4 regions of the Micromonospora terminaliae genome follow, and region 3 is predicted to be linked to each of the others. Evidence: riboswitches for the same ligand, from Rfam matches in the RefSeq annotation. Region 3 holds a riboswitch; each other region holds the start of a gene.
The links. Region 3 has a riboswitch for cyclic di-AMP ahead of GCE86_RS03865 (C39 family peptidase). Riboswitches for the same ligand answer to the same signal wherever they lie in the genome.

Region 1 (7,592 bases), 1.4 Mb from region 3:
AGCTGGTCCACCGGGATCCGGGTCTCCCGCCCGCCGCGCAGCACCCCGACGTCCTTGGCGCCCAGTTCCAGCAGGGCGCGCAGGGCGGCGCCGGCGGTCCGCTTGGACCGGGCCTCGAAGAAGCGCCCGGCGAGGATGAACACCGTCACCCCGGCCGCGGCCTCCAGGTAGATGTTGCCGGCCCCGTCGGTGCGGGTGATGTCGAAGCGGAACGGATGGGTCATCCCGGGCATCCCGGCGTCGCCGAGGAAGAGGGCCCAGAGTGACCAGCCGAACGCGGCTAGGGTGCCGAGCGAGACCAGCGTGTCCATGGTCGCCGCGCCGTGCCGCAGGTTGATCCAGGCGGCGCGGTGGAACGGCAGCCCGCCGTAGACGACCACCGGGGCGGCCAGCGTCAGCGACAGCCACTGCCAGTAGTCGAACTGCCAGGCCGGCACCATGGCCAGCACGATCACCGGCACGGTCAGCACGACCGACACCCACAACCGGGTACGCAGCCCGCGCAGCTCGTCCACCGGCTCGGCGGCCGCCCCGGCGGCGGCCTGTGTGGGCGGCGGCGGCACGACGGCCGTGTAGCCGGTCTTCTCCACCGTCGCGATCAGGTCGGCCGGGCTGATCTCCTCGGCGTACCGGACGGTGGCCTTCTCGGTGGCGTAGTTGACCGTGGCCTCGACGCCGTCCATCCGGTTGAGCTTCTTCTCGATCCGGGCGGCGCAGGAGGCGCAGGTCATGCCGCCGATCGCGAGTTCGATCAGGTTCGGCGCGACCGGCAGGGGCTTGGCGGATGTCATCGCGGCACCTCCGGTCAGTTGTGCCCGTGCCCCGGGGTGCCGTGGCCGGCGTCCGGGGTCGGTGCGGTCGTGGGGGCCGGCGCGGTGGGCGCCGGAGCGGTCTGGTCCCCGGCCAGGACGGTGAACTCGGCGGTGTGCACCGCGTCGCCGTGCCGGAAGTCCAGGTAGAGACGGTACGCGCCGGCCGAGGGCACCTCGGCGGCGAAGGTGACGGCCGGGCCGGCCGCGGTCCGCCCGTCGCCGGGCGCGCCCTCCGGGTGCACGTGCAGGTACGCGAGGTCGCCCTGGCGCAGCGCCACCAGGTGCCCGTACGCCCCGAGGTAGGGCTGGAGGTCGGTGACCGGCCGGCCGTCCCGGCTGACGGTCAGGGTGAGCCGGCTGGTCCGGCCGGGCTGCGGGGTACCCGTGAGGGTGACGGTGTAGCCATCGACCGTGGTGCTGGTGGCCGGCGCCGGCAGTGGCCGGTGCTCCAGCGCGCCGGGGACGGTGACGTCGACCCCGAGGGTCAGCGGCTCCCCGCCGGTCGGGGTGAAGTCGGCGAACGCCCGCCAGACGCCCGGCCCGGCGAGCGGCGAGGCGACCCGCCAGGTGCCGTCGGTCGCCAGCTCCGGGTGGACGTGCCGGAAGCCGGACAGGTCGCGGCGGGCGACGATCAGGTGCATCCGCTTGTCGTGCGCCACGTCGTAGCGGGTGACGGGCCGGCCGTCCGGGCCGGTGATGCGGAAGGCGAACTCGCCCGCGGGGGCGGTCACCGGCTGGAGGGTGTAGCCGCGGTCGGAGACGAGAAGCCCGCCGGGCAGGTGGGCGGTGGCGGTGGCCGCGTGGCCGCCGTCGCCGTGGTCGGACGCGCCGGCGTCGTGGCCGGCGTCGGTGGCGTCGTGGCGGGTCTCGGCGGCCGGGGCGACGGGGCCGGCCAGGTGGCCGACCCCGTACGCCGTGCCGAACACCGCCGCGAGGCCCAGGGCGAAGCCGCTCAGCTTCGTCGCCGTGTTCATCGTGGTACCTCGGTTCCTTCGGGTCCGCGGACCCGTCACGCCCCGACGAGGTCGTAACCGGCCTCGTCCACGGCGGCGCGGACGGCGTCCGTGTCCAGCGGGCTCTGACTGGTGACGGTGACCCGGCCGGAGGCCAGGTCGACCTGGACGTCGGTGACGCCCGGCAGCGCGCTCACCTCGGTGCTGACCGAGTTGACACAGTGCCCGCAGGTCATGCCCTGCACCTGGTACGTGGTGGTGACCATGTCGCATCTCCCCTTCCGCCGCCTCCACCTTATACCCCTGGGGGGTAAGTAGAGGAGAGACGGCTGCCACTTGGACGTACCGTTACCCGGTGGGGGTATCGGCTACAGCGAGGACCGTACCATACCCCCGAGGGGTACGGTATCCTTGACGTCATGACCGCACCGACGACCCCGACCCGGGGCTACACCGCCAGCAAGGACCAGCTGCTCGCGCGGCTCCGCCGCATCGAGGGTCAGGTCCGCGGCATCGAGAAGATGGTCGAGGACGACCGCTACTGCATCGACGTGCTGACCCAGATCTCCGCCATCCAGGCGGCACTGGACAAGGTCGGCCTCGGCCTGCTCGACGGGCACGCCCGGCACTGCATGCACGAGGGGGCCGCCGAGGGCCGTGCCGACGAGATGGCCACCGAGATGATGGCCGCCGTCGGCCGCCTCATGAAGCGCGGCTGACCAGGGACTTCGGCCCGCAGGTCGGGTCCATCGGCCCGACCGTGCGGACCCGCCGCCGCCGTACGTTCGAGGTGGCGACCGGGACCGGCGCCGTTGCCGGCACCGGACCGGCCGGCCTCGGAACAGGGGATCGGAGGGCGGCCGAGATGATGTGGAACGGCCCGATGATGGGCTGGATGTGGGCGTGGTCCCTGCTGGGGCTGCTGGTGCTGGTGGGACTGGTCTGGCTGGTGTTCCGGCTCACCGGGCAGCCCGCGGGGACCGGGCCGTCCTCGGCCCGTCGCATCCTCGACGAGCGGTACGCCCACGGCGAGATCGACGACGAGGAGTACCGCCGCCGCCGCGCCGGCCTGGCCTGACCGGTTCGGGTGCCTCGCCGCGAGCGACCGGGCACCCGAACCGTCACCGGTCAGAGCCGGCCGAGCAGCTTCCGCATGGCGTCGATCTCACCCTGCTGGGTGGTGACGATCTGCCGGGCGAGCGCCGTGGCGTCCGGGTGGACACCGTCGGCGATCTCCTCCTCGGCCATGGTGATGGCGCCCTCGTGATGGGCGATCATCAAGGTCAGGAACTGCCGGTCGAAATCGGTGCCGGACGCCGCGGCCAGCTTCGCCAGTTCCGCCTCGGACATCATCCCGGACATGCCGTGGTCCATTCCCGGCATGCCGTGCCCGGCGTTCGCCGAGGGCGCCGGCCGGCCCCAGGCGGCGAGCCAGCCGGTCATGGTGGCGATCTCCGGCGCCTGGGCCGCCTTGACCTGCCCTGCCAGCCGCTTCACCTCCGGATCGGCGGCCCGGGTCTCCGCCAGCCCGGACATCTCCACGGCCTGTTGGTGGTGCGGGATCATCATCTGGGCGAACATCACGTCCGCGGCGCCGAACGAGGCCGAGACCGCGGCGCCGGGCGAGCCGGTCGCCGCCGACGGATCGTGGGCGACGGTCGGGTGGTCGGCGCCGGCGCAGGCGGACACGACCAACGCGGCCGTGAGCGCGGCGGCCAGGGCGGCCGGGCGGGCGAGGGTACGAGTGAACACGAGTGAGCCTTTCGGGTGTCGGAACGTACGCAGCGGTCGGCGGACGCGGGTACCGGTGGTCCGGTCCCCGCGTCGGGCGTCCTATCTGCGCAGCACCGACGTCGTCGCCAGGCGTAACCCGTGGGACCGCGGCGGGGCGCGTGGGCCGGTGGCGAGCCGGAGCCGGCCCCGGACCGTGGGAACGGCGCTCCGCGACCCGGCCCCCAGCAGCACGGCGAGCAGCAGCCCGACGGCGAACGCGCCCAGCACGGCCAGGCAGACGCTCCACCCGGACGGGTCGTTGCCCGGGTGGGTCAGCGGCAGCGCGCGCACCGGGCAGCCGTCGTCCCCGCAGTCCGTGGGGGTGACGGCGGCTGCGCCGTGGCCGGCGGCGTGGGCGGCCGGCGGGCCGGCCGACGCGTGCCCGCCGTGGCCGAGGGTGTGCATCGCGGTCAACCCGAGCAGCGTGCTGAGCAGCAGCAGGAGCCGGACCCACCGCCCGCTCACCGCCGTCCGCGTCGCCACGCCCTCACGGTAGCCAACCGGCCGGGCGACACGGCCCGGAACCCGCCGCCGGTCTCGTCCCCGGTGCGAACGAGCCCACCTGGCTACCATTCCGGGCGACGACCCGGCCTGCGTCCGTTCCGCCGGCACCCGGGCCGCCGGTGAACCGGCCGGCCCGGTGACACGTGTCCCGTCGCGAATCGTTGGGAGAGATGCATGGGTGCCGACCACACCCGTCCCGCGCCGTCCGCCCCGCCGGGCGTACGGCGGATCCTGGTCGCGACGGTGCTGCCGCTCTTCCTGGTCACCGTGGTCGCCGCGCTGGCGCTCTGGCCCCGGCAGGGCCCGGAACCGGCGGACGCCCCGGCACTGCCCCGCTACCACGGCACCGTGGTCCGGGTGGTGACCGAACCGTGCCCGCCGACCCCGGAGGCGCCGGACGGGTCCGCCGGACCGTGCGGGACGGTGACCGTCAGCGCCGAGCAGGGCCCGGACGCCGGCCGGCAGGTCGAGACGCCGGTTCCCGCCGGGCCCGGCGCGCCCCGGGTCGAGGTCGGCGACAAGGTGGTCCTGGTCGAGCTGATCGACCCGGCCGACCCGGCCGCGAAGACCTACAACATCGCCGAGCACCGCCGCGGCACGCCGCTGGTCTGGCTGGCGGTGCTGTTCGCCGTGGCGATCGTGGCCTTCGGGCGCTGGCGCGGGCTGGCCGCGCTCGGCGGGCTGGTGGCGAGCTTCGCCATCCTGCTCGGTTTCGTGCTGCCCGGTATCGGAGCCGGCCAGCCGCCGCTGCTCATGGCGATCGTCGGCGCCGCGCTGATCATGTTCGTGGTTCTTTACCTGACCCACGGGATCACCGCGCAGACCTCGGTGGCCGTGCTCGGCACGCTCGGCAGCCTCGTGCTGACCGGCGTGCTCGGCACCCTGGCCACCGCCGCCACCCACCTGACCGGCTTCGGCAGCGAGGACGCGACCACCCTGTCGATGTTCCAGCGCGACGTGGACCTGCACGGGCTGCTGCTGGCCGGCATCGTCATCGGCTCGCTCGGCGTGCTGGACGACGTGACGGTCACCCAGGCCGCCACGGTCACCGAACTGGCCCACGCCAACCCCGCGCTCTCCCGTCGACACCTCTACCGGGCGGCGACCCGGGTGGGCCGGGCGCACATCGCGTCGACCGTCAACACCATCGTGCTGGCGTACGCGGGCGCCTCGCTGCCGCTGCTGCTCCTGCTCGTCGCCGACTCCCGGCCGGTGAGCGAGATCCTGACGAGCGAGTTCCTGGCCCAGGAGATCGTCCGCAGCGCGGTGGCCACTCTCGGCCTGATCGCCGCCGTACCGCTGACCACCGGACTGGCCGCGGTGGTGACCACCGCCGGGCGACGCCGCACCACCGCGGCTCCGGCGGAGCCTCCGGCCCCGCGACCGCCGGCCCGACGGGACGAGGCGCTGGAGGCGCTCGGCGGCGGGGACAGGAGCACGGAAGCCGCATGGTGACACTCCGCAGCGTGACGGCGGATTTCAAACGCGATCCTGGTCACGCACGGCGAGGACGAATTCTCGCTATTGGTCGGCTTCCGGACGTAGAACACGGGTGGACTCTCGGGTAACCTCGCTGCCGGTCACCGCCGAAGGCGCGCACCCGCGCCAGCGGTGCCGCCGCCCAATCGCCCGCGGGCGAGCCGGGGAACCAGGTACATGGGGTGAATCCGCGCGAGCGGTAGGGGCCACTTCCGTCCCGAACCCGTCAGCTAACCCGGTCGGCGGCCGACGGAAGGGAACACTGTGACGGCACCCCTGCGCCGCTGGCTGACCCCCGTGGTGGCCGTGCTCGCCGCGCTGACCGTGCTGGCCGGGCCGGGCCCGGCGACGGCGGCCCCGAGCACCCCCACACCCTCGGGGCACTCCGAGGAAGACGACGACCCCCTCATCACCGAGGCCATCGACAGCGCCAACCGGGCCTACCTCCAGGCCAAGTCGAAGCTCGACAAGTCCCGCAAGCGCCAGCTCCAGCTCGCCCTGGAAGTGGAGGCGGCTCAGGGGCAACTCGACGCGTTGAGCCCGCAGGTGAGCGAGATGGCCGCCCAGTCCTACCGAACCGGCCGGATGGGCGCCATGGCCGTGCTCCTGGAGAGCAACAGCCCCGACTCGTTCGTCCGGCGGGTCGCCGCCCTCGACGAGCTGAACCTGCTGAACGCGCAGAAGCTCGCTGCCATCAACGCCGCGAAGACCCGTGCCGAGCAGGCCAAGGTCGCGCTCGACGCCGAGGTACGCGAGCAGGAGAAGCAGAAGAACGCGATGGCCCGCGAGAAGGCCGAGACGGAGAAGGCCCTCAAGCTGGTCGGCGGGATCGACTTCACCGGCGGCCTGGTCTCGGCCACCTCGCCGGTCGCCCGCATGGGCCCGGGCCGGACCGCCGACGGCGACTGGAAGCCGGAGTCGTGCAGCGAGAACGACCCGACCACCTCGGGCTGCGTCACCCCGCGCACGCTGCACGCGTACAAGGAGGTCAAGCGGGCCGGCTTCAACCGCTTCGTGGGCTGCCACCGGAACGGCGGGCCGTTCGAGCACCCGAAGGGCCGGGCCTGCGACTGGTCGCTGCAGAACAGCGGCTTCTCCCCATGGCGCACGAAGGACCAGCGGATGTACGGCAACAACGTCGCCGCCTTCCTCATCCGCAACGCCGACCGGCTCGGCATCTACTACGTGATCTGGAACCGGCAGATCTGGTTCCCGGCCACCGGCTGGAAGTCCTACAGCGGACCCTCCAACCACACCGACCACGTGCACATGTCGCTGCTCTGACGATGTGTGCAGAGAAGGGCCGGCCCGCGACGTGCGGGCCGGCCCTTCGACGTTTTCGGGCCGGTCAGCCGGCCAGCGCCGGATCCGCGGGCGCGGCCAGCGCCGGCACCGGGGTGGCCGGCGCGCCGGCCTGGGCCACCGTGCGCACCTCGCCCGCGCTGAGCCGGTACGACAGGCCGACGACGGCGCAGCGCCCGGCGGCCACCTCGCCGGCGAGCACGGCGGACCGGGCCAGCAGCGCCTCGACGGTCTGCGCGATGTGGACGTCGACGATCCCGTCGAGGTCCTCGACGCCGTCCTTCGCGGCCCGGAGCAGGCTGGGTGCGACGGCGTCCACCACCGCACCGAGGTGACCGGACGGCGACGTGCCGGTGCGGACCGCCTCGCGGGCGGCCTGGACCGCGCCGCACGAGTCGTGGCCGAGCACCACCACGAGCGGGGTGCCCAGCACGGTCACGGCGTATTCGACGCTGCCGAGCACCTCCGGGCCGGCGGTGTGGCCGGCGGTGCGGACGACGAAGAGGTCACCGAGGCCCCGGTCGAAGATGATCTCGGCGGCGAGCCGGGAGTCGGAGCAGCCGACGAGCACCGCGAACGGGTGCTGACCGTCCGCGACCGCCGCCCGGTGTCCGGCGTCCTGATTCGGATGGTGCGGGGCACCGGTGACGAACCGCCGGTTACCGGCGTAGAGCTCGGCGAGCGCCTGCTCGGGAGTGGTCGGCGGCACTGGTCCTCACCTCGTCCTCGCGCATGAAAGCCCTGGTCAGCCAGCCGGCAGCGGAGGCGG
Region 2 (7,592 bases), 1.9 Mb from region 3:
CGGGTTGTAGAACCAGGCCTTCTGGTTGAGGTACCAGATGGCGGTCCAGTCACCCTGGATGTCCGCGAGGGCGTACGTCTGGCCGGCCGAGGCGCGGGCGCCGTGGTCGGAGATGTACATGGTGTCCGGCGTGCCGTTCGGTCGCAGACCGAGGTCGTTGACCAGCGGGGCGGTCGCGCTCGGCGCCGTCCGCAGGATGACCGCCGACGAGCCGCGCAGCGGGCACGGCGCGGCCGGCGGCGTGGGCTTCGGCACGCCCGGCGGCTGCTGGTTGCAACCGGTGAAGGCGGGCTGGTTGGTGGCGAAGTCCGGGTCGATGGTGACCAGGCCGGTGTGCGGCGTGCCGGTGGAGTGGAACGGCGCCTTCATGAGGTCGAAGTAGTGCGACCAGTCCCAGTACGGGCCCGGGTCCCAGTGCATGCCGGCCACGGTGCCGGCGGTGGTGCCGGGCACGTTGTCGTGGCCGATGATGTGCTGCCGGTCCAGCGGGATCTGGAACTTCAGCGCCAGGTGCCGGACCAGCTTGGCCGAGGCCCGGTACATCGCCTCGGTGTACCAGGTGCCGTGCCCGGCGAAGCCCTCGTGCTCCAGCCCGATGGACTTGGCGTTGACGTACCAGTTGCCGGCGTGCCAGCCGACGTCCTTGGCCTTGATGTGCTGGGCGACGTAGCCGTCCACCGAACGCAGCGTGTAGTGCCAGCCCAGGTAGGTCGGGTCCTTCACCAGGTTCACGCTCGGGCCGAAGTAGCCCTCGGTGTCGTGGATGACGATGTACTCGATCTTCTGCTGGGCCGGCCGGTTCCCGAGGTCGTGGTTGCCGTAGTCCCCCGGGTCCGCGCTGAGCTGCTTGTAGGGGGCCGGGATCCACTCGCAGGCGAGCCGGACCGGGCACTCCAGGCCGTCCGGCCGCTCGGCGCGGCGCAGGCCCAGCTTGTGCAGCCCGGACTGGTCCGGCGTCACCGTGGTGGCGGCCAGGGTCACCCGCTGGCCGTCGTCGGTGGTCCGGCTCGCGCCCAGGCCGAGCTGGTCGTAGACCTCGTCCGCGAAGGCCGCCGCCGCGTCCTCGGTGTCCGCGCCGGAGTAGCGGGCCACCGCGCCGTACCAGGCCGCCGGGTCGGTGGCGGCGCCGACCGGAGCATCCAACTGCTTCTGGTACGAGGCGAGCAGCGCCGCCCCGCCCCGGATGTTCGCGGAGGCGTCCGTGCGCAGCGTCTCCTCGGCGAGGCCGGTGAGCGCCGCGGCGGCGTCGAGCGTCTGCAGGGAGGCCTGCGGCAGCACGTCCTCCGTCGGCGCGGCCGCGACGGCCGGGTCGAGGGTGAGCGGACGCGAGTCGTCGCCCCGCGGGTCCTCGTCCTCGTCGACGTGGCCGCTGGCCGGGGTCGCGAGGACGTGTTCGGCGTCGGTGAGGTGCATCGGGCCGTAGCCGCCGCTGGTGCTCGGCTGGCCCGGGTGGGTGTCCCAGCGGGACTCCAGGTACGAGACGCCGAGCAGGACGCTCTGCGGCACGCCGTACTCCGCCGCGGCGGCGGCGTACTGGTCCTGGCGGTCGGTGGCGGGTTGGGTGGTGAGCGGTTCGGCGGCGACCGATCCGGTCGCCACGAGTGCGGTGGCAGCCGCGACAGCGGCTGCCAGCAGCATCCGTCTGCCCGACGGCGGGGGTGTGAGGTGCATCGAACCTCCAGACAGGGATGGGGGTCACTGCGTCCCCACCCTCACCCCGCGCACCCTCCGGGTCAATACCTTTCCAGCAAGTAATCTCTCGTGAAGAAAACCTTCACGTACGGTGTGTCACGGCGCTTTGGGTTGCGGAACGATAACGACGCTCTCTACTCTGGTCAATCGTCGACCGGCGGTTTCACCGTCCATCCCGGGTGGTGACGGTCCGACACCGCCGAGTCGCCCGCGGGCGAACCGGGGACCCAGGTACCTGGGGTGAATCCGCAGCCACTGCGGTAGGGCGGCTCCCTTCCCGCCCGAACCCGTCAGCTAACCCGGTAGGCGGCCAGGAAGAAGGAGTACGGAAGCCCGGTGGCACACCATGCCCCGCGGCCACCGTCGGGCCGGTCGGTCGACCGCTCGACGGCTGCGCCGCGTTCCCGCTGGTCCCGCTTCACCACCGCCCTCGCCGCTCTGGTGGGCACCGCCGTCGTCCTGACCGGCGGCGCCACGGCGGCACACGCCGACCCGTCGGTCGCCGAGATCGAGCGCCAGATCGACGAGGACTGGAACAAGCTCGAACCGATCATCGAACAGGTCAACGCCACCCGCGAGCAGCTCGCCGCCAAGCGGAAGCAGGCCGACGCGCTGGCCAAGCAGATCGCCCCGCTCCAGGCCCGGGTGGACGCCGCCCTCGGTCAGGTGGGCGGGCTCGCCGCCGACGCCTACAAGGGCGACAACAACCTCTCCACCGTCAACGCCCTGCTGGGCAGCCGGTCGCCGAGCGACCTGGTCGACGGCCTCGCCCTGCTCGACCGCTTCGCGAACCGCCAGCAGCAGCAGGTACGCGCCGTCGCCGAGCTGCGCGACGACCTCGCGGCCAAGAAGCGGCCGCTCGACGAGATGATCGCCGGGCTGGCGCGCACCGAGGCCCAGCTCGCGGCCAAGAAGAAGCAGATCGACGCCGAGATCGCCAAGCTGCAGAAGCTGCGCCTCAAGGTCTACGGCAACGGTGGCGGCGGCCCGCTGCGACCGGCGCCGTGCCCCGCCGGCTACCCCGGTGGCCCGGCCGGCGTCGCGGTCAAGTTCGCCTGCGCCCAGATCGGCAAGATCTACGTCTGGGGCGCCGCCGGGCCGGACCACTACGACTGCTCCGGCCTCACCATGGCGGCCTGGGCCAAGGCCGGCGTCTCGCTGCCGCACAACGCACGGCAGCAGCACGACGTGACCAGGCGGGTGAGCCGGAGCGAGCTGCGCGCCGGTGATCTCGTCTTCTACTACAGCGACCTGCACCACGTCGGTATGTACGTCGGTGACGGCTGGGTGGTGCACGCCTCCCAGTCCGGCAAGCCGATCACCATGAAGCGCGTCGACGACGGCCAGATCAACAGCTACGGCCGCCCGGGCTGACCGGTCCGCAGGGGCTCCCGTGCCGCGGGGGTCCCTGCGCCGTTCCGGCGTGCCGGTCGGTCAGCGGGTCGGCCAGGTCCGCCAGTTCTGCCAGGACCGGCTCGGGGTGGGGCCGCGCTGCCCCTGGTAGCGCGAACCGTAGACGGCCGAGCCGTACGGGTGCTCGGCCGGCGACGAGAGCCGGAAGATGCAGAGCTGGCCGATCTTCATGCCCGGCCAGAGCGTGATCGGCAGGTTCGCCACGTTGGACAGTTCCAGCGTGACGTGACCGGAGAAGCCGGGGTCGATGAAGCCGGCGGTGGAGTGGGTGAGCAGGCCGAGCCGGCCCAGGCTGGACTTGCCCTCCAGGCGCCCGGCGAGCTGGTCGCCCAGCGAGATCACCTCCAGCGTGGAGGCGAGCACGAACTCGCCCGGGTGCAGCACGAACGGCTGGCCCTCGGCCACCTCCACCATCGAGGTGAGGTCGTCCTGCTGCACGGACGGGTCGATGTGTGTGTAGAGATGGTTGTTGAAGACGCGGAACAGGCGGTCCAGACGGACGTCGATGCTGGACGGCTGCACCAGCGTGGGCTCGAAGGGCTCCAGCGCGAGCGTGCCCGCCTTGATCTCGGAGACCAGGTCGCGGTCGGAGAGCAGCATCGGAACACCATAGCGACCGGTACGGGTGACCTGCGTGTCGGACTACATCTTCGTACACCTGTTCGATAGAATGTCCGCATGGCTTCCTGGTCCGAATTCGCCGCCGACGAGCCCCGACTCGCCGACGAGATCCGCCTCCTGTTGCAGCAGTACGGGCCGGGTTTCGGCTACCTCGCCACGGTCCGCGCCGACGGCGGCCCGCGCGTGCACCCGGTCTCCCCGGTCCTCACCGACGACGGCCTCTGGTGCTTCGTCATCGACTCACCCAAGCGCCGCGACCTCGAACGCGACGGCCGCTACGCCCTGCACTCCTTCCCACCGGAGGAGAGCGACGACGAGGCCTACGTGGCCGGTCGGGCGCGCCCGGTGACCGATCCGGCGACCGTCGCCCGGCTGGCCCGCATCGGCCGGGCCGCGCCGCAGGGCGACTGGCGGTTGTTCGAGTTCACCGTCGACGTGGCGATGCTGACCCGCCGCGACCAGGCGGCCCGCCCCGGTGCCGGCCGGCCGGAGGTGCGCGTCTGGCTCGACCCGCGGGCGACCGCACCCGCCCGCCGTGACCCGCTCGCCCCGGAGGGCCGCCGCGGCCGGCACGGCTTCGACACCCGCCGCCCGGCGGCCTGAACCCCGCGGAAAACGCCGGTGCCGGCCCTGTCCGAGGACGGGACCGGCACCGGCGTGTGGTGCGGGACGGTCAGGCCGCGCGGTAGGCGTTCCACGCGGTCAGCATGCGGCTCGCCTGACCAGGGGTGAACTGGTACATGCACGAGTCGTAGGTGTAGTCCATGAAGTTGGTGATCGGGTCCAGGCCGGCGGTGGTGCAGGTGTCGCGGCCGGTCGGGCACTCGAAGGCCGGCGAGGCCTCGGCCGGGGTGTCGGAGACGCTGTCGCCCGAGCCCGAGCAGCCACCCTGGAAGGTGTGGTAGAGGTTCAGCCAGTGGCCGACCTCGTGGGTGCCGGTGTCGCCCTGGTTGTAGTTGGTCGCCGTGCCGCCCGGCAGCGACTCGCTCAGCGCGACCACGCCGTCCATGCTGCTCAGCTTGCGCTGCGGGAAGGTCGCCCAGCCGAGCAGGTCGTCGCTCAGCTCGCCCAGGTAGAGGTTGAGCGTGTTCTTTCCGCCCTCGCGCAGCGAGGTCTTCATCGAGCGCTCGGCCGAGGAACCCTGCACGATCGGGTACCAGGCGGCGTTGGTGACGTGGTGCACCTTGGTGAGCTGGAAGCTGAAGGCGGTCGGGGCGCCACCGGTGCCACCGGCGTACGCGGTGTTCAGCACGGCGATCTGCTGGGTCACCATCGAGTCCGGGATGTTGCCGCCGGCCCGGGTGCTGTCCCGCTGGATGACGTGGACGACGACGGGGATGGTGACCGTGGCGAGCGGGGCGGCGGCACCGGCGCCGGCGCGGAACCTGGCCCGCTCGCCCAGCGCGGCGGTGAGGTCCGCCTCGCGCTCGCGGACCTGCTTGGCGGTCAGCGCGTTCGGGTCCAGCTTGGCGTGGCCGCCCTTCTTCACCCGCGCGTCCGAGTGGACGTCGGCGGGCTCGACGCAGGAACCGGACGGGGCGGCCGAGAAGGCCGAGGCTGCGGGGACGACGCCTACGGCGGCGGTGCTGAGCAGCAGCGCCAGCGTCGTCGACGCGACACCGGCGGTACGCCGGGTCAGCAGGTTGGGACGGAGTCCCATGGGCCCACCTCTTTCTGCGGGCATGACAGGGGGTATGTCACGCCCGGTCGGAGAACGTGGAGGAGACGTTACATCCGATCGACAGATTTGAGAACGGCCATATGTTGCCGTGGGGAAACTTCTTCGTGCTGGCCGCGGCGCTGTGCCCCCGGCGGGCGTGTGGTCGACGCGCGGGGTACCTGGGTGCACGGGGGTGGTGACCTCAGGTACAGTGGTGCCGCCTGCGGGTGTAGTTCAATGGCAGAACATCAGCTTCCCAAGCTGACAGTGCGGGTTCGATTCCCGTCACCCGCTCCACGCGAAAGGCCCTGGCCAGGACGATAGTCCCAGCCAGGGCCTTCGATGTTCCAAGATCGGCAATCACGCGACGTGCCATTAGCGTGCCATTAGCCCTGGTGATTCCCGGCCGCCGGCCGCTTCTTGCCCCTCCCGCTGCCCGCCTGGTCCTTGCCCTTGGCCGCGCCGCCGGACGACTTCCTGGCCCTCTTCCGGTCCGCCCGCAGCGTCGCGTGCAGCGCGTTGTCCGGGGCACAAAACGATCGGCGGACGCCTACAGCTGCGTCCGTGCCTCCTCCAGCCGCCGGAGAACACCCTGTGCATCGCAGGCCTCCGCGATCGCGCTTGCCTCCTCGACCAGCGCCAGCGCGTCGTCGCGTTGCCCCTCTCCGGCGGTCAGGTAGGCCAGCGCAAGCAAGCCCGCGGCGACGCCGGCTGAGAACCCGATTTCCCGGCGAAGCCGTACAGATTCCTCCAACTGCTCACGCGCCCTACTACCGGCTCCGGCGGCCATGTTCGCAAAGCCGAGGTGCCGAACCGCATACGACAGCGTCAGCTTGTCACCGGCTTGCGTCGCCAGCTCGTACGACCGCGCAAGAGGCGGAACGGCGCCGTCATTGTCACGCCTGACCACTTGGTGGAAGGTGCCGACCCAGAACAGCGCCTCGGCCTCGCCGCGCACGTCCCCGAGCAGTTGATACAGCTGCGCCGCACGCTCGAATAGCGCTAGCTCGTGTGGATCTTCGTTACCGTCTTCAAGGAACCGCGCATGAAGGATCCGGCCACGGGCCAGGGCGAGATCTGCCTCGACTCCGTCCAGTTCCCGCTCGGCGATCCCCAGCGCGTCGGCGTCGCCGCCGAAGACGGCTCGTTCGTAGAGCAGCTGGGCGTGTTCGATTCGTTGTTCAGCGCTCATCGCCGCCCCGTCTCCCAGCCCCGCCTGTCGATTGCGTATCGCCCAACACGGATCCCACGGTAGCCGAGCATGATCCGACGGCCATTGCCGAGCAGCGCAGCCGCGTGCCATTAGCGTGCCATTGAGCCGGGACAGCAGGGGTCAGCTGATGCCGCGAGGGTCCGCCGAGACCAAGCCGCCGACCCAGTAGACAGGCGGATATCGACAATTCCCAGCTGACAGTGCGGGTTCGATTCCCGTCACCCGCTCCACGCGAAAGGCCCTGGCCAGGACGCGAGTCCGAGCCAGGGCCTTCGACCTTCCAAGATCGGTTACGCCAAAAAGCCCGGCAGGAGCCGCCGACGAAACGTTCTGTCCTGCCGGTGTGAGTGCGACGGTTGACCGGTTGACAGAAATCAAGCTGGCGAGTGTCGGATCGGCCGGATGCCGTTCGTAGCGTCTGCAGAGACGGACGTCGGGTCCGGGGACGGTCAGAGGGAGCGGACATGCCTGAGTACCTCATCTACTTCAACCAGCAGTGGGTGGGTGACCACACCGAGGAGTGGTTCCGCGGGCGCGGTCCACTCGCCAGGGCGGTTGTTGATGAGATCAAGGCCGCCGGGGCTTTCGTCTTCGCCGGGGGCCTGGAGGAAGAGGACGGCCCGGTCTTCAGCGCAGACGCCACAAGCGGTGCGGTGGTCTTCACCGACGGACCCTATGTCGAGAGCAAGGAGTTCCTGGGTGGCCTGACCATCGTGGACGTGCCGGATGAGGCGACCGCCCGGATATGGGCCGGCAAAATCGCGGAGGCATGCGGCTGGCCGCAGGAGGTTCGCCGGTTCAAGCCGCGGCGCGTCTTGCAGGGATGAGACTTTCGCTCGTCGGCTGAGGCTTGAGCCGAGGCGTGGCCGGCGCCGGGGTGACGCCGCTGCTGCGGTATCGGCAAGGATTCGACCAGGCACGGGGGCGGCCAGAAGAGTGCCGCCCCCGGAGCCGGCCGACGAAGGCGCTTCGCGTACTCACCGCGTCGGTTGC
Region 3 (7,592 bases):
GCTTCGCCGTGATGCTCGGCCCGACGGTGATCGGTCACCAGATCGACCGCGACTGACCGTCACGCGTGGAAGGGGCCCTGCGGCTGTGCCGCGGGGCCCCTTCCCGTATCCCGGGTTCAGAGTTCGGGCTCGGGGCCCCGGCGGGAGGCCGGGGTCGTGCCGCGGAGGCGGGCGATGAGGCGCATGCCGTGGTAGATGACCAGGGCGGCGGCGGTGCCCAGGGCGATGCCGTTGAAGGAGAGGTCCCCGGCGGTCAGGGTGTAGTTGGCGGCGCCGACGATCACGGCGACCGCGGCGGTCATGAGGTTGACCGGGTCGTGGAAGTCCACCCGGCCCTCGATCCAGATGCGGGCGCCCAGCACGGCGATGAGGCCGTACAGGGCCGTGGTGGCGCCGCCCAGCACCCCGGCCGGCACGGTGAGGATCAGCGCGCCGAACTTCGGGCACAGCCCGAGGAGCACCGCCGCGAACCCGGCCACCCAGTACGCGGCCGTCGAGTAGACCCGGGTCGCCGCCATCACGCCGATGTTCTCCGCGTACGTGGTGGTGCCCGAGCCGCCTCCCGAGCCCGCCAGCACGGTGGCCAGGCCGTCGCCGAGGAACGCGCGGCCCATGTCCCGGTCCAGGTTCCGGCCGGTCATCGCGGCGACCGCCTTGACGTGCCCGGCGTTCTCCGCGATGAGCACCAGGATCACCGGGATGACCAGCACCACGGCCCGGAGGCCGAAGCTCGGCGCGTGGAACTGCGGCAGGCCCACCCAGGCGGCCTCCTTCAGCGTGGTGACCGCCGCCGGGTCGAGCTTGCCGAGCAGCGCGGCCAGCACCCAGCCGACGACGACGCCGAGCAGGATCGACAGCCGGGCCAGGAAGCCGCGGAAGAGCACCGTGGTGACCAGGATCGCGACCAGGGTGATCACCGCGATGAGCGGCTGCGACTTGAACCCGGTGCCGCTGCCGCCGCCGTCCCAGGCGACCGGAGCCAGGTTGAGCCCGATCAGCGCCACGATGGCGCCGGTCACCACCGGCGGCATGAGGGCGTCGATCCAGCGCGCCCCGGCCAGCTGCACCACCACGCCGACGAGCGCCAGGGCGGCGCCGGCCACCACGATGCCGCCGAGCGCCGCGCCGATGCCGCCGCCGGTCTTGGCGGCCAGGACCGGGGCGATGAAGGCGAAGGACGACCCCAGGTACGACGGCAGCCGGTTGCCGGTGATCAGCAGGAACAGCAGCGTGCCCAGCCCGGAGAAGAAGAGCGTGGTGGCCGGGGGGAAACCGGTGATCAGCGGCACCGTGAAGGTGGCGCCGAACATGGCGACGACGTGCTGCACGCCAACGCCGACCGTTCGCGGCCAGGAGAGCCGCTCGTCGGGGTGGACCACGTCGCCCGGAGTGACGGAGCGCCCGTTGCCGTGCAGGCGCCACGGGGACCAGCGGGAGGTGGGGGACTGGGTCATGCTGCGCCCTTCGCGTCGTCAGGTGACGGGGGCGTGATCGACCCTGAGAGTTGTTTCTAGCACGGCGCCGGCCCGGGCCTGGGGCCGGACCGGGGTCAGGCCACCCCGGCGGGACGGAACTGGACGCTGACCCGGGGGCCGACCGGCCGGGCGGTCTTCGGGATCGCGTGCTCCCAGGTGCGCTGGCAGGACCCGCCCATCACCACCAGGTCGCCGTGCCCGAGGGGGAAGCGCAGGCTGGTCCCGCCACCGCCCCGGGGGCGCAGCAGCAGCGGCCGGGGCGAGCCGAACGACACGATGGCCACCAGGGTGTCGGTGTGCGCGGAGCGGCCCAGCGTGTCACCGTGCCAGGCCACGCTGTCCCGGCCGTCCCGGTAGAGGCACATCCCGGCCGTGACGAAAGGCTCGCCCAGTTCGTCCGCGTAGTGCCGGGTGAGCGTGTCGCGCGCCGAGGTGAGCACCGGGTGGGGCAGCGGCCGGCCGGCGGCGTACCAGCACAGCAGGCGGGGGACGTCGACCTCGGCGTCGTACATGGTGCGGCGCTCGGCCCGCCACGGCACCTCGTGCAGCAGCGTGTCGAGCACCGCGTCGGACCCCGCCACCCAGCCGGGCAGGTGGTCGACCCAGGCGCCCCGGCTCAGCTCGTGCCGGCGCAGCCGGCCGGCGAGCGGGCCCAGGGTGGGGCCCTGCGCGGCGAAGTCGAGCATCGAGGGCTGGTACGCGACGTCGGACACGCCGCCGATCGTACCCCCGGATCGAACAGGCGTACGAGGAGACGCGGCGGGCGGCCCGGCGTACCACCCGGTAGGGTGCCCCGGGTGACAAGCGCCCCGGCCACCCGCGCCACCCGGCTGCCGTCGCTGACCGGGCTGCGCTGGATCGCCGCCCTGCTGGTCTTCGGCTTCCACGTCGGCACCATGGGGATCGTCGCCGAGCCCGACCTCCGGGCCGTGGTGAGCAAGGTCTTCAGCCTCGGCCTCTCGGGGGTGGAGTTCTTCTTCATCCTCAGTGGATTCGTGCTGGTCTGGTCGTACCGCGACGGCGAGCCGCGCCGCACCTTCCTGCGCCGCCGGCTCGCCAAGATCTACCCGAACCACCTGGTGACCTTCGTGGCGGCGCTGGCCGTCGCGTACTGGTTCGCCGACCCGGTCGCGCCGTGGGCCGCGCTCGGCAACCTGTTCCTGGTGCAGGCCTGGATCCCGCTCGACGGCTACTTCTACAGCGTCAACAACGTGAGCTGGTCGCTCTCCTGCGAGCTGGCCTTCTACCTGTGCCTGCCGCTGGTGCTCCCGTGGCTGCGCCGGGCCCGCACCGGGACGCTCCGGGCCGTGGTGGTCGCCGTGCCGCTGCTCATCCTGGCGCTGTGGCCCGGCCAGCTCCTGGTGCCCGAGGAGAGCCGCTGGTGGGTCACCCAGATCTTCCCGGTCACCCGCTCCTTCGAGTTCTGGATGGGCGTGGCCGCCGCGGAACTGCTGCGCCGGAACCGCTGGCGCGGACCGAACCTGACCGTGGCCAGCGTGCTGTTCGTCGCCACCTGGGCGGTCGCGGCGCTGTGGATCCGCGCCGAGTTCTGGGCGGCCCTGCTCGCGGCGGCGTACCTCCTGGTCATCACGGCGGCGGCGGACGCCGACGTGCGGGGCCGGCGCACGCCGTGGCGGTCCCGTCCGATGGTCTGGCTCGGTGAGGTCTCCTTCGCCTTCTACCTGGTGCACGTGCTGGTCATGATGACCGTGCTGCGGCTCACCGGCGACTGGGGCACCGGCCTGCGCGGGTGGTGGGGGCCGCTCGCCGTGCTCGGCTTCCTGCTGCTCAACCTCCTGCTCGCCGCGGCGCTGCACCGCTGGGTGGAGATGCCGATGATGCGCCGCCTCGGCCCGTCGCGCCGGGCCCGTCCGGCGCGGGCGGCCGCCGCGCCGGCGCCCTCCGTTCCCGCCCCACGCGCGGCCCCGGACACCGCCACCAGGCCCGTCGAGTACGCCGGGCGGCGCGACCCGGCGTGAGCCGGGCAGGTCCCACCCGGCGTCGCCGCAGCCGGCACCCGTCCACCCTGGCCGGTGCCGCGCCTGCGGGCCGGTGCGACACGCGCGGCGGCGGTGCGGTGTGGCGGGATCGACGGTAGTTTGTACCCGTGCTGCCGATCGCGCTCACCTGTCCGCTGTGGTGGGTGGCGCGCTGGACCGCCCGGACGCTGGCCACCCTGGCCGTGCTCGTCGCCTGCTCGTTCGGCACGGCGACGCTGCCGCTGGGCGGGGCGGCGACCGCACCGACGGCCCCCACCGTGGTGGCCTCCGCCGAGGGTCCGGCCCTCCGGGCCGCCACCGGGCCGCATCTCCAGGCTGGAGCCGACGGGACAGCCGCCGACTCGGTGCGCGGGCCGGCCTCCCGGGGCGGGGCCGTTCACGCCGCCGCCCCTGGCCTCCGCGGCGACGCCGTCGACGGGCCGGCCCGGCCGGCCGGTGAACCCGGACCGCTGGCGGCGCTCGCGCCCGTCACCCGCACGGCGGACCGCCCCGTGGCCGTGCCCCGCCCGGCGGACCGGCCGCTCGTCCCGGCGGGGCTCGTCCCGGCCACGGTCGGCTCCCGGGCACCGCCCGCCCGCTGACCCGTCGCGGGCCCCGCGCCCGAGCACGCACCGAACCTCACCCCCGCACCCGCCCGTGCGCGGCCCGGCGGCACGCGTCGCCGCCGCTTCGGCGCCGGTCGTGCGGACACCTCTCCACCACGATCTCCCCCGTGAGGTGCCGACCATGTCGCAGACCGTTCTCTACCGTTTCCTGACCGAGGTTCCCGAGGCCGCCGCGATCTGGTCGGCCCTGCTCGTGCTCGCCCTCGGCGTGCTCGCCGCACTCGTCGCCCGCCCCGAGCGGGACACGGCGCCCGAGCCGCCGTCCGACCCGGCCGCCGAGGAGGCCGCCCGCCTGGCCGACCTGCGCCGGTACGCCGACGAGGTGGCGGTGGCCGCCGCCGGCGCCCGGCAGACCGCCCGGCGGCGCCGTGAGCAGTGGGCCGCCGCCCAGGACGAGGCCGACCGGGCCTGGCGGGCGTTCGACGAGGCCGAGGCCGCCGCCCGCCGGTTCGCCAACGCCGGCGCGCTGCCCGCGCCGCAGACCCCGCGCACGCCGGCCGAGTACGCGGCCCGGGAGCGGTGGCTGCACCACGCCGCCATGACGGCGCACTGGCGGGGCGACCTGAGCGCCCGGCAGCTCGCCGACGTGCTGGCCCACCGCAACGGGTGGGACCCGCGCCGGCACCCGGCCGAGCAGGAGATCGTCCTGGCCCGGGCGGTACGCGAGGCCCGCCGGGCCGGTTGGGCGGCGGCCGCCGAGCGGGAGCGGCGGGCGTGGCGGGACGCCGAACTGGCCGCCGAGGCGGCCCGCACCCTGGCCGCGGAGGCGTACGCGGCCACCGGCGCCCTCCGTCCGGCTCCGGCGAACGGCGTCACGCCGGCGACAACCCCGGTCGCGGCGCCCGCCGCCGTCGCGGGCGCCCGCTGGCGTCCGGCCCGCGCCGGCTGACCCTCGGATCGGCCCGGTGCGGCGGCGAATTCGGCCGAATCGTTATCCGAAAACCGTGAGCCCGGTCACCCGGCCCGGGGAAACGGTCATCCGGGGGCAGGCGGTGCGTCCGTGCACCGCAATTCCGGGATGCTCGCCACCGGATGTCCGCTTTTCGCCGCACGGTGCCGCCGGAACTGCTCGTCCCATTGAGTGAAGTCAGTGACGGACTGTTCCGAAATCTGTAGTCGCATCGGAGGTTTACGCAGGTGGGAGTGCTTGGCAGGCGAGGTACCCACCGGTAGTGTCGGCGCGTCCGGAGCGGTTTCCGATCGCAAGAGGCGACGCCGCGCCGACCCGCCTAATCGTGCTTTCACGAACCGGGGAACCACAGCAACACCGGGGTGAATCCGCGGGCCACGGCCCGCGGTAGGGCGAACTTCCCGCCCGAATCCGTCAGCTAACCCGGTCGGCGGTTCTGGAAGGAGTGCCATTCCTCGTGCTCAGCACCCCCCGTTCGTCCCCCCGCCTCCACGGCATCCTGGTGCCGGCGCTCGCCTGACGGCGACCGGACCCGGCAACCGCCCCGACCGCCCGGCTCCCCGGGCGCTCCCTTTCCGCGGCGACCCGCCCCGCCAGCGCGTGTGAGTTCCTCCGCGCGTGGGGCCGGTGTGTGCCGCGCACGCCCCCGTGGAGGAACCCGTGAAGCACCACCTGAAGCGTCAGCTGCGCCGTCTCGTGACCGAGCGCCCGTACCAGATCATCGCCGGCTCCGCCGCGGCGCTCGTGCTGGCCGGCGGCACCAGCGCGGCCCTCGCCGCCACCGACAACGCCGACACCCCGGCCCGCCAGGAGAACACCGCCGCCGTCGCCGAGCTCGGCTCGCGCCTCGGTGAGGTCGCCAGCCGCGGCGAGGCCCGGGCCGCCGTCCCGTCGCCGTCCGTCTCGCCGAGCGCGTCGCCGTCGGCCGTGAAGGCCGCGGCCAAGGCCACCGCCGACCCGGACACCACCCCGAAGGCGAAGCCGAAGCCGCCGTCGACGAAGGTGCTCGACTACACCTACGAGGCGCAGACCGCCTACTGGAACTGCGGCCCGGCCGCGGTGCGCAACGCCCTCAGCGCGAGCGGCGTGGAGACCACCCAGGACGCCATGATCGCCCCGCTGAACGCCGGCGAGAACGGCACCAACTCCGCCGAGGACACCACCCGGGGCCTGAACCAGATGGTCAAGGGCAACCCGTACCGGACCCACATGTTCGGCGGCTCGGCGAGCCCGGCGGAGATGGACCAGCTCCAGGCGGACGTGGTCAAGGCGATCACCGACGGGCGGGGCGTGGTGGTCAACATCGCCGGCGACGCCACCGACACCGACGGCGGCTGGCACTCGTTCCCGGGCGGCCACTACATCGCGGTGATCGGCTACAAGAACGACGGCCGCACCGTCCGGATCGCCGACTCGGCGAACCCGGCGCTGCCCGAGTACTGGATCAGCACCATCGACCTGGCGAACTGGGCCGCCACCCGCGGCTACTCCGCCTGATCGCAGCTTTCCCCCGTCGGGCACCGGCTCCCTGGAGCCGGTGCCCGACGTCGTCGTGCCCGCTGCTCTCGCGCGTGGTGTCCGTCCGGTGGCACACTGCGGCCTATGGGCGACGAAACGGGTACCCGCCATCTGCTGCTCCTGCACGGCATGGGCGCCACCGGCGAGGTGTGGCTGCCCTGGGCGCCGCTGCTGGAGCACTCCTGGGCGGGGCGCTGGCTCGCCCCCGACCTGGCCGGTCACGGCTGGTCACCCCCGCTGCCCGGGTACTCCTTCGACGGCCTGGCCCGGCGGCTGGTCGAGGGGCTCGGCCCGGTGGCCGAGCGGCTCGGTCCCCGCGACCGGCTCGTGCTGCTCGGCCACTCGCTCGGCGGGGTGGTGGCGCTGGCACTGGCCGCGCGGTCGCGGCGCCTGCCCGTCGACGCGGTGGTCGGGCTCGGCATCAAGGCCGTGTGGTCTCCGGCCGACCTGGCGAAGGCCCGCGAGCTGGCCGACCGCCCGGTCACCTGGTTCGCCACCCGGGACGAGGCCGCCCGCCGCTACCTGCGGGTCTCCGGGCTGGCCGGGCTCTTCGCCCCCGACCATCCGGTGGTGGAGGCGGGGCTGCGCCGCGAGGACGGCCGCTGGCGGCTGGCCATGGATCCGGCAGCCTTCGCGGTGGGGGAGCCGCGGCTGCCCGCGTTGCTCGCCGCGGTCGACGTCCCGGTGCTGCTGGCGCGTGGGGAGCTGGATCCGATGGTGACCGACGCGCAGCTCAAGGAGCTGGGCGTCCCGGTCGCCACCCTGCCCGGCCTGGGCCACAACGCGCACGTCGAGGACCCGGCGGCGGTGCTCGCCCTCCTCGACGACCACCTCTGACCGGCGACGGTCAGGCGGCGGGAGAGGGGAGCGGCGCACCGGCTCGCGGGGCAGGCACCGTCCGGCCCGGCGCGAGCTCCCGCCGGGCGGCGTCGAGGAACACCTCGGCGTACGACTCGGCGGGGAAGTCGCCGAGGTAGCGGGACCGGGTGACCCAGCGGGCCGCCGCCTTCGGGTCGGTGTCCAGCAGCTCGGTCAGCACCTCGTCCACGTTGGACATGTCCCGGCGCAGCACGTAGCCGGAGCC
Region 4 (7,592 bases), 2.0 Mb from region 3:
CCAGGCGGCGCACGGCGGCTCCTACAAGGCATGGCTCGACGGCTACGGCACGACCCACACCGACACGCTCAGCCAGTCGGTGACGATCCCGGCGGGCTGCCGCGCGACGCTGAGCTTCTGGCTGCACATCGACAGCGCGGAGTCGACCACGACCACCGCCTACGACAAGCTGACCGTGAAGGCGGGCAGCACCACCCTGGCCACCTACTCCAACCTCAACAAGGCCACCGGCTACGTGCAGCGGTCCTTCGACATCTCGTCGCTGGCCGGCACCACCGCCACCATCTCGTTCAGCGGCGTGGAGGACAGCTCCCTGCAGACCTCCTTCGTCGTCGACGACACCGCGGTCACCCTGAGCTGACCACACCGGAGCGGCCGGCCGTCGTCCTCCCGACGGCCGGCCGCTTCGTCGTTCCCGAGACAGGCCGGCGGCTTCGTCGTTCCCGAGGCGGCCGGCCGCTTCGTCGTTCCCGAGACAGGCCGGCGGCTTCGTCGTTCCCGAGGCGGCCGGCCGCTTCGTCGTTCCCGAGACACGCCGGCGCGGGCGCGGCGCGGTCAGGCCGGGCGGCCCGCGCCGGATCCGGCGCCGTCGCGGCGGATCCGGGCCGCCACGCCCTCCATGGCCCGGCTGAACCGCTCCATGTCCCGTGCGGACTGCTCCGGCAGGGCACCGAGCCGCGCCGCGAGGGCGTCCACGTCGGCCCGGGCCGAGGCGCTCACCCGGGCGTCCAGCTCGGTGAGGGCCGCGTTCACGGCCGTCACGACGTGCCCGCACAGGGCGTCCAGGGGTTCCCCGGCCAGCTCCGGGTCGACGGTGACGGACTCCAGCCGGCCACCCTGGACGGCGACGGCACGGACCCGGCCGCCGGCCGCGCCGCCCTCGGCCCGGAGCAGCTCGCCCGGCGCGCCGTCGGCGTGCTCGGCGGCCCGGGACCGCATGGCGGACAGCGCCTGCTGCGTCCTGGTCAGCAGCTCGTCGAGGCTCGCGGCCGCGGAGAACGAATCGTTGGTCATATCCGCGCTTTCTTCACGTCTTTCCGAGCACCGTGACGATAGCAACCGGCCCCGACGCCGAACGCCCGGCCGGGAACCCCGGCCGGGCGTTTCGTGGTGCGGCGCACCGGTATGGCGTCAGCGCAGGCGCAGCCGCTGGCCCGGGAAGATGAGGCCCGGGTTGTCGCCGACCACGGTCCGGTTGCGCTCGTACAGGCCGTGCCAACCCCCGGCGACGTGCTTCGCGGCGGCGATCCCGGAGAGGGTGTCCCCGGGCCGGACCAGGTAGCTTCCGGCACCGCCGGTGCTCGGCGCGACGCGCCGCTCGCCGCGGGTGGTCGGCCGGTAGCTGTGCGAGGACCGCTCCGAGGTGGCCTTCTTCGTGGACTTCTTCGCGCCCGAGTCCTTGCTGGCGTACTTCTTGGTGGAGCCGCCCTTCTTGCCGCAGACCGGCCAGGCGCCGATGCCCTGCCCGTCGAGGACCTTCTCGGCGATGGCGATCTGCTCGCTCCGGCTGGCCAGGTCGGCCCGGCTGGCGTACTTCTGGCCGCCGTAGCCGTTCCAGGTGCTCCGGGAGAACTGGAGCCCGCCGTAGTAGCCGTTGCCGGTGTTGATGTGCCAGTTGCCGCCGGACTCGCACTGGGCGACGGCGTCCCAGTTCACGCCCGCGGCGCTGGCCGGGGCGGCCGGGCCGAGAAGGGCGGCGGCGCCGGTGGCCGCGCCGACGACGAGCGCTCCGACGGTGGTGCGACGTTGCGCGGTCCGGCGGTGACGGGCGACGTGATCAGTTGCCATGTGAGTTTTCCTCCACGCCGACGAGGTGAGCTGTCGGGTTCGGGCCGAGGAGCCCGGCCGCCGGTGGCGGCTTCACCCCGAGGTGTCGTGCACCGAGGAACGTGGGTCCCCCGCTCCCGCCCGAGGTCCAGGTACCACCGGGCCGGCGGCGGGATTAGGCGTTGCCGGCCCGTGGTGTCCGCGATCGCGAACGGAAACGACGTTAGGAACGTTTTGCGCCGAACGCCCACTTCTTGTGAAGTTCTTCACCCGGCCGAGCGAAGGTCGGCCCATTCGAGTTGCGGACCGTCCGAAGGGGGCTTATTGAGGGGCGGCTCAGTAGGTCCGGCCGTATCCCTGCGGGAAGAGCGGGACCTTGCCGTCGCCTGCGTTGATGGGCTGCTGGCTGACCGAGTTCATCCAGGTCATCGGCAGTTTGCCGGTCGGCGCGTACCCGCCGAAGAGGACGTCGGCCACGCCGCCGCCCTCCGTGCCGGGCAGCCAGGCGGCCAGCAGCGCGTTCCACCGTGGCAGCTCGGCGGCCACGTCCAGCGGCCGGCCGCTGACCAGCACCACGATCACCGGCACGCCCGAGTTGCGCAGCGTCGTGATGGTACGTAGGTCCTCGCGGTCCAGGCTCATGCTGCCGGTGCGGTCGCCCTGGCCCTCGGCGTACGGCGTCTCGCCGACCACCGCGATCGCCGCCCGGTAGGTCTTGTCGATGCCGGTGCCGCGCTGGTTGTACGTGACCGTCGTGGTCGGACCGGCCGCCGCGCGGATGCCCTGGAGGATGGTGGTGCCCGGGGTGACGGCGCCGGACGAGCCCTGCCAGGAGATCGTCCACCCGCCGCTCTGGTTGCCGATGTTGTCGGCGTTCTTCCCCGCCACGAAGATCTTGTTGTTGTCGCGGGCCAGCGGCAGCACGCCGCCGTCGTTCTTGAGCAGCACCTGGGACTGGCGGACGGCCTGGCGGGCCAGCGCGCGGTGCGCGGCGCCGCCCACCGTCGAGGTCCAGCTCCGATCCGTGTACGGCCGCTCGAAGAGGCCCAGCTCGAACTTCTTCGTGAGGATGCGGCGGTTGGCGTCGTCGATCCGGCTCATCGGCACGTGTCCGTTCTGCACCTCGGCCCGCAGGGTGCTGAGGAAGCTCTTCCAGGCCGTCGGCACCATCACCATGTCGATGCCGGCGTTGACGGCGGCGCTGACCTCGGCGGCGGTGAAGCCGGTGGCGCCGTCGATCTGGTCGATGCCGTTCCAGTCGGAGACCACGAAGCCGGAGAAGCCCAGCTCCCCCTTGAGGACGTCGGTGATCAGGTAACGGTGGCCGTGCAGCTTGACCCCGTTCCAGCTGCTGTAGGAGATCATCACCGAGCCGACGCCGCGCTGGACCGCGGCCTGGAACGGGGGCAGGTGGATGGCGCGCAGGTCGGCCTCGCTGAGCTGGGTGTCGCCCTGGTCGTCGCCGCCGGTGGTGCCGCCGTCGCCGAGGTAGTGCTTGGCGGTGGCGAGCACCGACGTGGGCCCGCCGAGGTTGGCACCCTGGAGGCCGGTGACCAGGGTGGACATGCTCGCCGGCAGGTCCGGGGTCTCGCCGAACGACTCGTAGGTGCGGCCCCACCGGTCGTTGCGGGCCACGCAGAGGCAGGGAGCGAAGTTCCAGTCCACACCGGTGCCCGTGATCTCCTCGGCGACGGCCTGGCCGATCTGCTGGACCAGCGCGGGGTCGCGGGTCGCGCCGAGGCCGATGTTGTGCGGGAAGATGGTCGCCCCGTACACGTTGTTGTGCCCGTGCACGGCGTCGACGCCGTAGATCATCGGGATGCCGAGCGGGGTGGCCAGGGCGGCGCGCTGGAAGCCGTCGTACATGTCGGCCCAGGACGTGGCGGTGTTCGGCGCGGGCGCGGAGCCGCCGCCGGAGAGGACCGAGCCGAGCCGGTACGTGGTGAGGTCGCTCGCGGTGACCGCGCCGCGCTCCGCCTGGGTCATCTGGCCCAGCTTCTCGTCGAGGTTCATTCGGGCGAGCAGGTCGGCGACGCGGGTGGCGACGGGCAACGTCGGGTCCTGGTACGGCAGGCCGGCCGCGGTGGCCGGGGCGGGCGCGGCCAGGGCGGTGACCGCGACGAGCAGGACGGCGAGACCGAGGGGACGGGGGTGGCGGTGAGGGATCACGGGTCGCTCCTTCCGGAGGAACGCTGGGGCCGTGCACCCGCACCATATGCCCACGGGCATCGACTGTGAACAATCCGTGCCGGTTCCGGAACCGCCGGGCGGGCGGGCGGCGGCGCGGGCTACGGTGGCAGGGTTCGCGCAAGATCGGGACGAGGCGGCGAGGCATGAGCGACCACGGACACGAACTGGCCTTCGGCGGCTTCCTCACCCCGAGCGCCGGGCGGCCCGAGCAGGTGGTGGCGCGGGCCAAGCTCTGCGAGCAGGCCGGCCTGGACCTGGTGACCTTCCAGGACCACCCGTACCAGCCCGGCTTCCTGGACACCTGGACGCTGATGTCCTTCGTGGCCGCCGCCACCAGCCGGATCACGCTCGCCGGCAACGTGCTCAACCTGCCGCTGCGCCAGCCCGTGGTGCTGGCCCGCAGCGTGGCCAGCCTGGACCTGCTCACCGGCGGCCGGGTCGAGCTCGGGCTGGGCGCCGGCGCCTTCTGGGACGCGATCGAGGCGGTCGGCGGCCGGCGGCTCTCCCCCGGCGCGGCCGTGGACGCCCTCGACGAGGCGATCCGGGTGATCCGCGAGGTCTGGGACACCGACCGGCGCGGGATGGTCCGCGTCGAGGGCGAGCACTACCGGGTGGTCGGGGCGAAGCGCGGGCCGGCCCCGGCGCATCCGGTGCGGGTGTGGGTCGGCGCGTACAAGCCGCGCATGCTGCGGCTGGTCGGCCGCGCGGCGGACGGCTGGCTGCCCTCGCTGGCGTACCTGCCCAAGGGGCCGGCGGAGCTGCCGGCCCTGAACGCGGTGATCGACGACGCCGCCGCCGAGGCCGGACGGGACCCGGCCGCGGTGCGCCGCCTGCTCAACGTCACGGGCACCTTCTCCCGGACGTCGGGCGGCTTCCTGGACGGCCCGCCCGAGCAGTGGGTGGAGGAGCTGGCCGGGCTGGCCCTGGACCACGGCATCGCCACGTTCATCCTCGGCAGTGACGAGCCGCGCGCCGTGCAGCTCTTCGCCCAGGAGGTGGCGCCCGCGGTGCGCGAGCTCGTCGCCGCCGAGCGCACCACGCCGGGCAGCCGCGCCCACGCCGTCGAGGAGCAGCAGGCCGCCGTCGGGGCCGGCGGGTCGACCGCCCTCGCGGTCACCCCGACACCCGATCCGGGGGTACGGCTGAGCCCGCGCCGGCCCTGGGACGAGTCCACCCGGCCCGTGGCGCCGCCGGCACCGGCCGGGCAGGTCTACACGCCCCGCGGGCAGGCCGCCGGGCAGCACCTCGTGGACGTGCACGACCACCTGCGCCAGGAGCTCGCCCAGGTACGTGACCTACTGGAACAGGTGAAGCGCGGCGCCGTCGCGCCGGGCGCGGCCCGGGCCGTGCTGAACGAGATGACCATGCGGCAGAACAACTGGACGCTCGGGGCCTACTGCGCGGCGTACTGCACCGTGGTGACCCAGCACCACGGCCTCGAGGACAACTCGATCTTCCCGCACCTGCGCCGGGCGGACGCCGGGCTCGCGGCGGTGCTGGACCGCCTCGAGGAGGAGCACGTGGTGATCCACGGGGTGGTGGAGAGCGTGGACCGCGCGCTGGTGGACCTCATCCGCGAGCCGGGCGACTTCACCGCCCTCCAGGCCGCCGTGGACCTGCTCACCGACACCCTGCTGTCGCACCTGTCGTACGAGGAGCGGGAGATCGTCGAGCCGCTCGCGCGGCACGGCTTCTACGCCGGCCAGCTCTGAGCGCGGATATTCCCGGATCCGGCGTGAGACAGCTGGCTTTGGCTTTCCTAAGTCAGCAGGTGTAGCGTCGTCCCCATGACGGACTTCCTCGCGCAGCGCGACTCCTGGTCCACGGCCAACTGCTCGATCGCCGGGGCGCTCGACGTGGTCGGCAACCGCACCACGCTGCTCCTGCTGCGCGAGGCGTCGTTCGGCACCCGGCGCTTCGACGACTTCGCCCGCCGGGTCGGCGTCAGCGAGCCGGTGGCCGCCGCCCGACTGAAGCGGCTCGTCGCCGACGGGCTGCTCGACCGGCGGCCCTACCGGGAGCCGGGCCAGCGCACCCGCGACGAGTACGTGCTCACCGCCAAGGGCCGGGACCTGCTGCCCGTGCTCGCCGCCCTGCGCGAGTGGGGCGACACGTACGCCGTCGAGGCGCCGTCGGTCCGGCTGGCCCACCACGACTGCGGCGCCGCGGTGCACGTGGCGCTGCGCTGTGCGGCCGGCCACGACGTGCCGGCCGACCAGGTGGACCTGCTGCCCGGGCCCGGCCTGCTGCCGTCCTGAACGATCCACCCCTTCCCACCCTCAGGAGCACCACCATGAAGATCGCTGGAAGCACCGCGCTCGTCACCGGGGCCAACCGGGGCTTCGGCCGGCACCTCGCCGCCGAGCTGCTGGCCCGGGGCGCCACCGTCTACGCCGGCGCCCGCAACCCGGACAGCGTCGACCTGCCGGGCGCCGTCCCGGTGCGGCTCGACATCACCGACCCGGCCTCGGTGGCCGCCGCCGCGGAGCTGGCCGGCGACGTCACCCTGCTGGTCAACAACGCCGGTGTGAGCACCGGCGCGGACCTGCTCGACGGCGACCTGGCGGAGATCCGGCGGGAGCTGGAGACCCACTACCTCGGCACGCTGTCCGTGGTGCGGGCCTTCGCGCCGAGGATCGCCGCCAACGGCGGCGGGACCGTGCTGAACATCCTCTCCGCCCTGTCCTGGATCACGTTCCCGCAGGTGGGCGCCTACGGCGCGGCCAAGGCGGCCGAGTGGTCGATGACCAACGCGCTGCGCACGCAGCTCGCCGACCGGGGCGTCCGCGTCGCCGGCCTGCACGTCGGCTACATGGACACCGACATGGCGGCGCACGTCACCACGCCGAAGTCCGACCCGGCCGAGATCGCCCGGATCGCCGTCGACGGGATCGAGGCGGACCGGTACGAGATCGTCGCCGACGAGACCTCCCGCCAGGTCCTCGCCGGCCTCTCCGGCGGCGTCGCCGCCCTCTACCCGGCCCTGCCGTGATCCGGCGCCGCCGCGCGCCACAATGACGGGATGCGACACGGGTACGCCCACCACGCCGTCCTGGCCCTGGCGCCGGACGCCGACGCCGGCGCGCCCGGCGCGGCGGTCACGGTGGCGCTCTGCGGGCACTGGGAGCACGAGCCGCCCTGCCCGGTGGCGGCCCACCACACCGGTGTGGAGCGGGTCGGCGACGAGCTGCACCTGCGCATCCTCTTCGCCACCGAGCCGCACCTCGAAACGCGGGTGCGGGGGGACATCGACCGGGCGTTGGAGCACGGTGAACTCACCGGCCCGGACGGTGCGACGACCCGGTGGCGGCTGCTCCGCAGCGGGCTGCGCGAGCCGTCGCCGGACGAGGCGGCACACCTGGACCGGCTGATCCGCGGCTGACCGGCCGCCGGGGCGTGGCTGTCCTGCCACGACCCGGCCGCCGGTCCCGTCGGGGCCCGCCGGCGTCCGCTAGAGGTTCCGGGCGAGCCGGTCGGCGAGGATCCGGGTGAACCGGGCCGGGTCGGCCAGTTCCCCGCCCTCGGCGAGCAACGCCATGCCGTACAGCAGCTCGGCGGTCTCGGTCAGCGCGGTGCCGTCGCCGCCCTGCTCGTGGGCCTTGCGCAGCCCGGTGACGAGCGGGTGGGCCGGGTTC

Region 1: it holds a riboswitch for cyclic di-AMP, as region 3 does, so the genes downstream of both, GCE86_RS28410 (coiled-coil domain-containing protein) here and GCE86_RS03865 (C39 family peptidase) in region 3, are expected to answer to the same signal.
Region 2: it holds a riboswitch for cyclic di-AMP, as region 3 does, so the genes downstream of both, GCE86_RS25985 (C40 family peptidase) here and GCE86_RS03865 (C39 family peptidase) in region 3, are expected to answer to the same signal.
Region 4: it holds a riboswitch for cyclic di-AMP, as region 3 does, so the genes downstream of both, GCE86_RS12625 (LysM peptidoglycan-binding domain-containing protein) here and GCE86_RS03865 (C39 family peptidase) in region 3, are expected to answer to the same signal.

What each region holds. Positions count from the first base shown of each region.
Region 1 covers NZ_CP045309.1:6,119,227-6,126,818, reverse strand. Annotated here, with positions in the region: gene GCE86_RS28450 (heavy metal translocating P-type ATPase) at 1-791, opposite strand, end outside; gene GCE86_RS28445 (hypothetical protein) at 806-1,786, opposite strand; gene GCE86_RS28440 (heavy-metal-associated domain-containing protein) at 1,822-2,031, opposite strand; gene GCE86_RS28435 (metal-sensitive transcriptional regulator) at 2,185-2,484, shown strand; gene GCE86_RS28430 (SHOCT domain-containing protein) at 2,661-2,843, shown strand; gene GCE86_RS28425 (DUF305 domain-containing protein) at 2,894-3,517, opposite strand; gene GCE86_RS28420 (DUF6153 family protein) at 3,599-4,021, opposite strand; gene GCE86_RS28415 (YibE/F family protein) at 4,217-5,497, shown strand; cyclic di-AMP (ydaO/yuaA leader) riboswitch at 5,651-5,781, shown strand; gene GCE86_RS28410 (coiled-coil domain-containing protein) at 5,786-6,805, shown strand; gene GCE86_RS28405 (carbonic anhydrase) at 6,870-7,532, opposite strand.
Region 2 covers NZ_CP045309.1:5,637,269-5,644,860, forward strand. Annotated here, with positions in the region: gene GCE86_RS25980 (N-acetylmuramoyl-L-alanine amidase) at 1-1,671, opposite strand, end outside; cyclic di-AMP (ydaO/yuaA leader) riboswitch at 1,880-2,015, shown strand; gene GCE86_RS25985 (C40 family peptidase) at 2,029-3,066, shown strand; gene dcd (dCTP deaminase) at 3,127-3,705, opposite strand; gene GCE86_RS25995 (pyridoxamine 5'-phosphate oxidase family protein) at 3,784-4,329, shown strand; gene GCE86_RS26000 (zinc metalloprotease) at 4,400-5,386, opposite strand; tRNA gene GCE86_RS26005 (tRNA-Gly) at 5,610-5,683, shown strand; gene GCE86_RS26010 (tetratricopeptide repeat protein) at 5,937-6,578, opposite strand; gene GCE86_RS26015 (YciI family protein) at 7,064-7,426, shown strand.
Region 3 covers NZ_CP045309.1:848,691-856,282, forward strand. Annotated here, with positions in the region: gene GCE86_RS03835 (DNA gyrase/topoisomerase IV subunit A) at 1-56, shown strand, start outside; gene GCE86_RS03840 (uracil-xanthine permease family protein) at 117-1,454, opposite strand; gene GCE86_RS03845 (alpha-ketoglutarate-dependent dioxygenase AlkB) at 1,550-2,188, opposite strand; gene GCE86_RS03850 (acyltransferase family protein) at 2,273-3,454, shown strand; gene GCE86_RS03855 (hypothetical protein) at 3,583-4,056, shown strand; gene GCE86_RS03860 (hypothetical protein) at 4,202-4,969, shown strand; cyclic di-AMP (ydaO/yuaA leader) riboswitch at 5,297-5,438, shown strand; gene GCE86_RS03865 (C39 family peptidase) at 5,639-6,487, shown strand; gene GCE86_RS03870 (alpha/beta fold hydrolase) at 6,593-7,345, shown strand; gene GCE86_RS03875 (CDP-glycerol glycerophosphotransferase family protein) at 7,356-7,592, opposite strand, start outside.
Region 4 covers NZ_CP045309.1:2,807,577-2,815,168, forward strand. Annotated here, with positions in the region: gene GCE86_RS12615 (M4 family metallopeptidase) at 1-361, shown strand, start outside; gene GCE86_RS12620 (YbaB/EbfC family nucleoid-associated protein) at 556-1,014, opposite strand; gene GCE86_RS12625 (LysM peptidoglycan-binding domain-containing protein) at 1,132-1,788, opposite strand; cyclic di-AMP (ydaO/yuaA leader) riboswitch at 1,790-1,959, opposite strand; gene GCE86_RS12630 (glycoside hydrolase family 3 protein) at 2,104-3,936, opposite strand; gene GCE86_RS12635 (LLM class flavin-dependent oxidoreductase) at 4,101-5,669, shown strand; gene GCE86_RS12640 (winged helix-turn-helix transcriptional regulator) at 5,745-6,215, shown strand; gene GCE86_RS12645 (SDR family oxidoreductase) at 6,251-6,949, shown strand; gene GCE86_RS12650 (hypothetical protein) at 6,980-7,339, shown strand; gene htpG (molecular chaperone HtpG) at 7,409-7,592, opposite strand, start outside.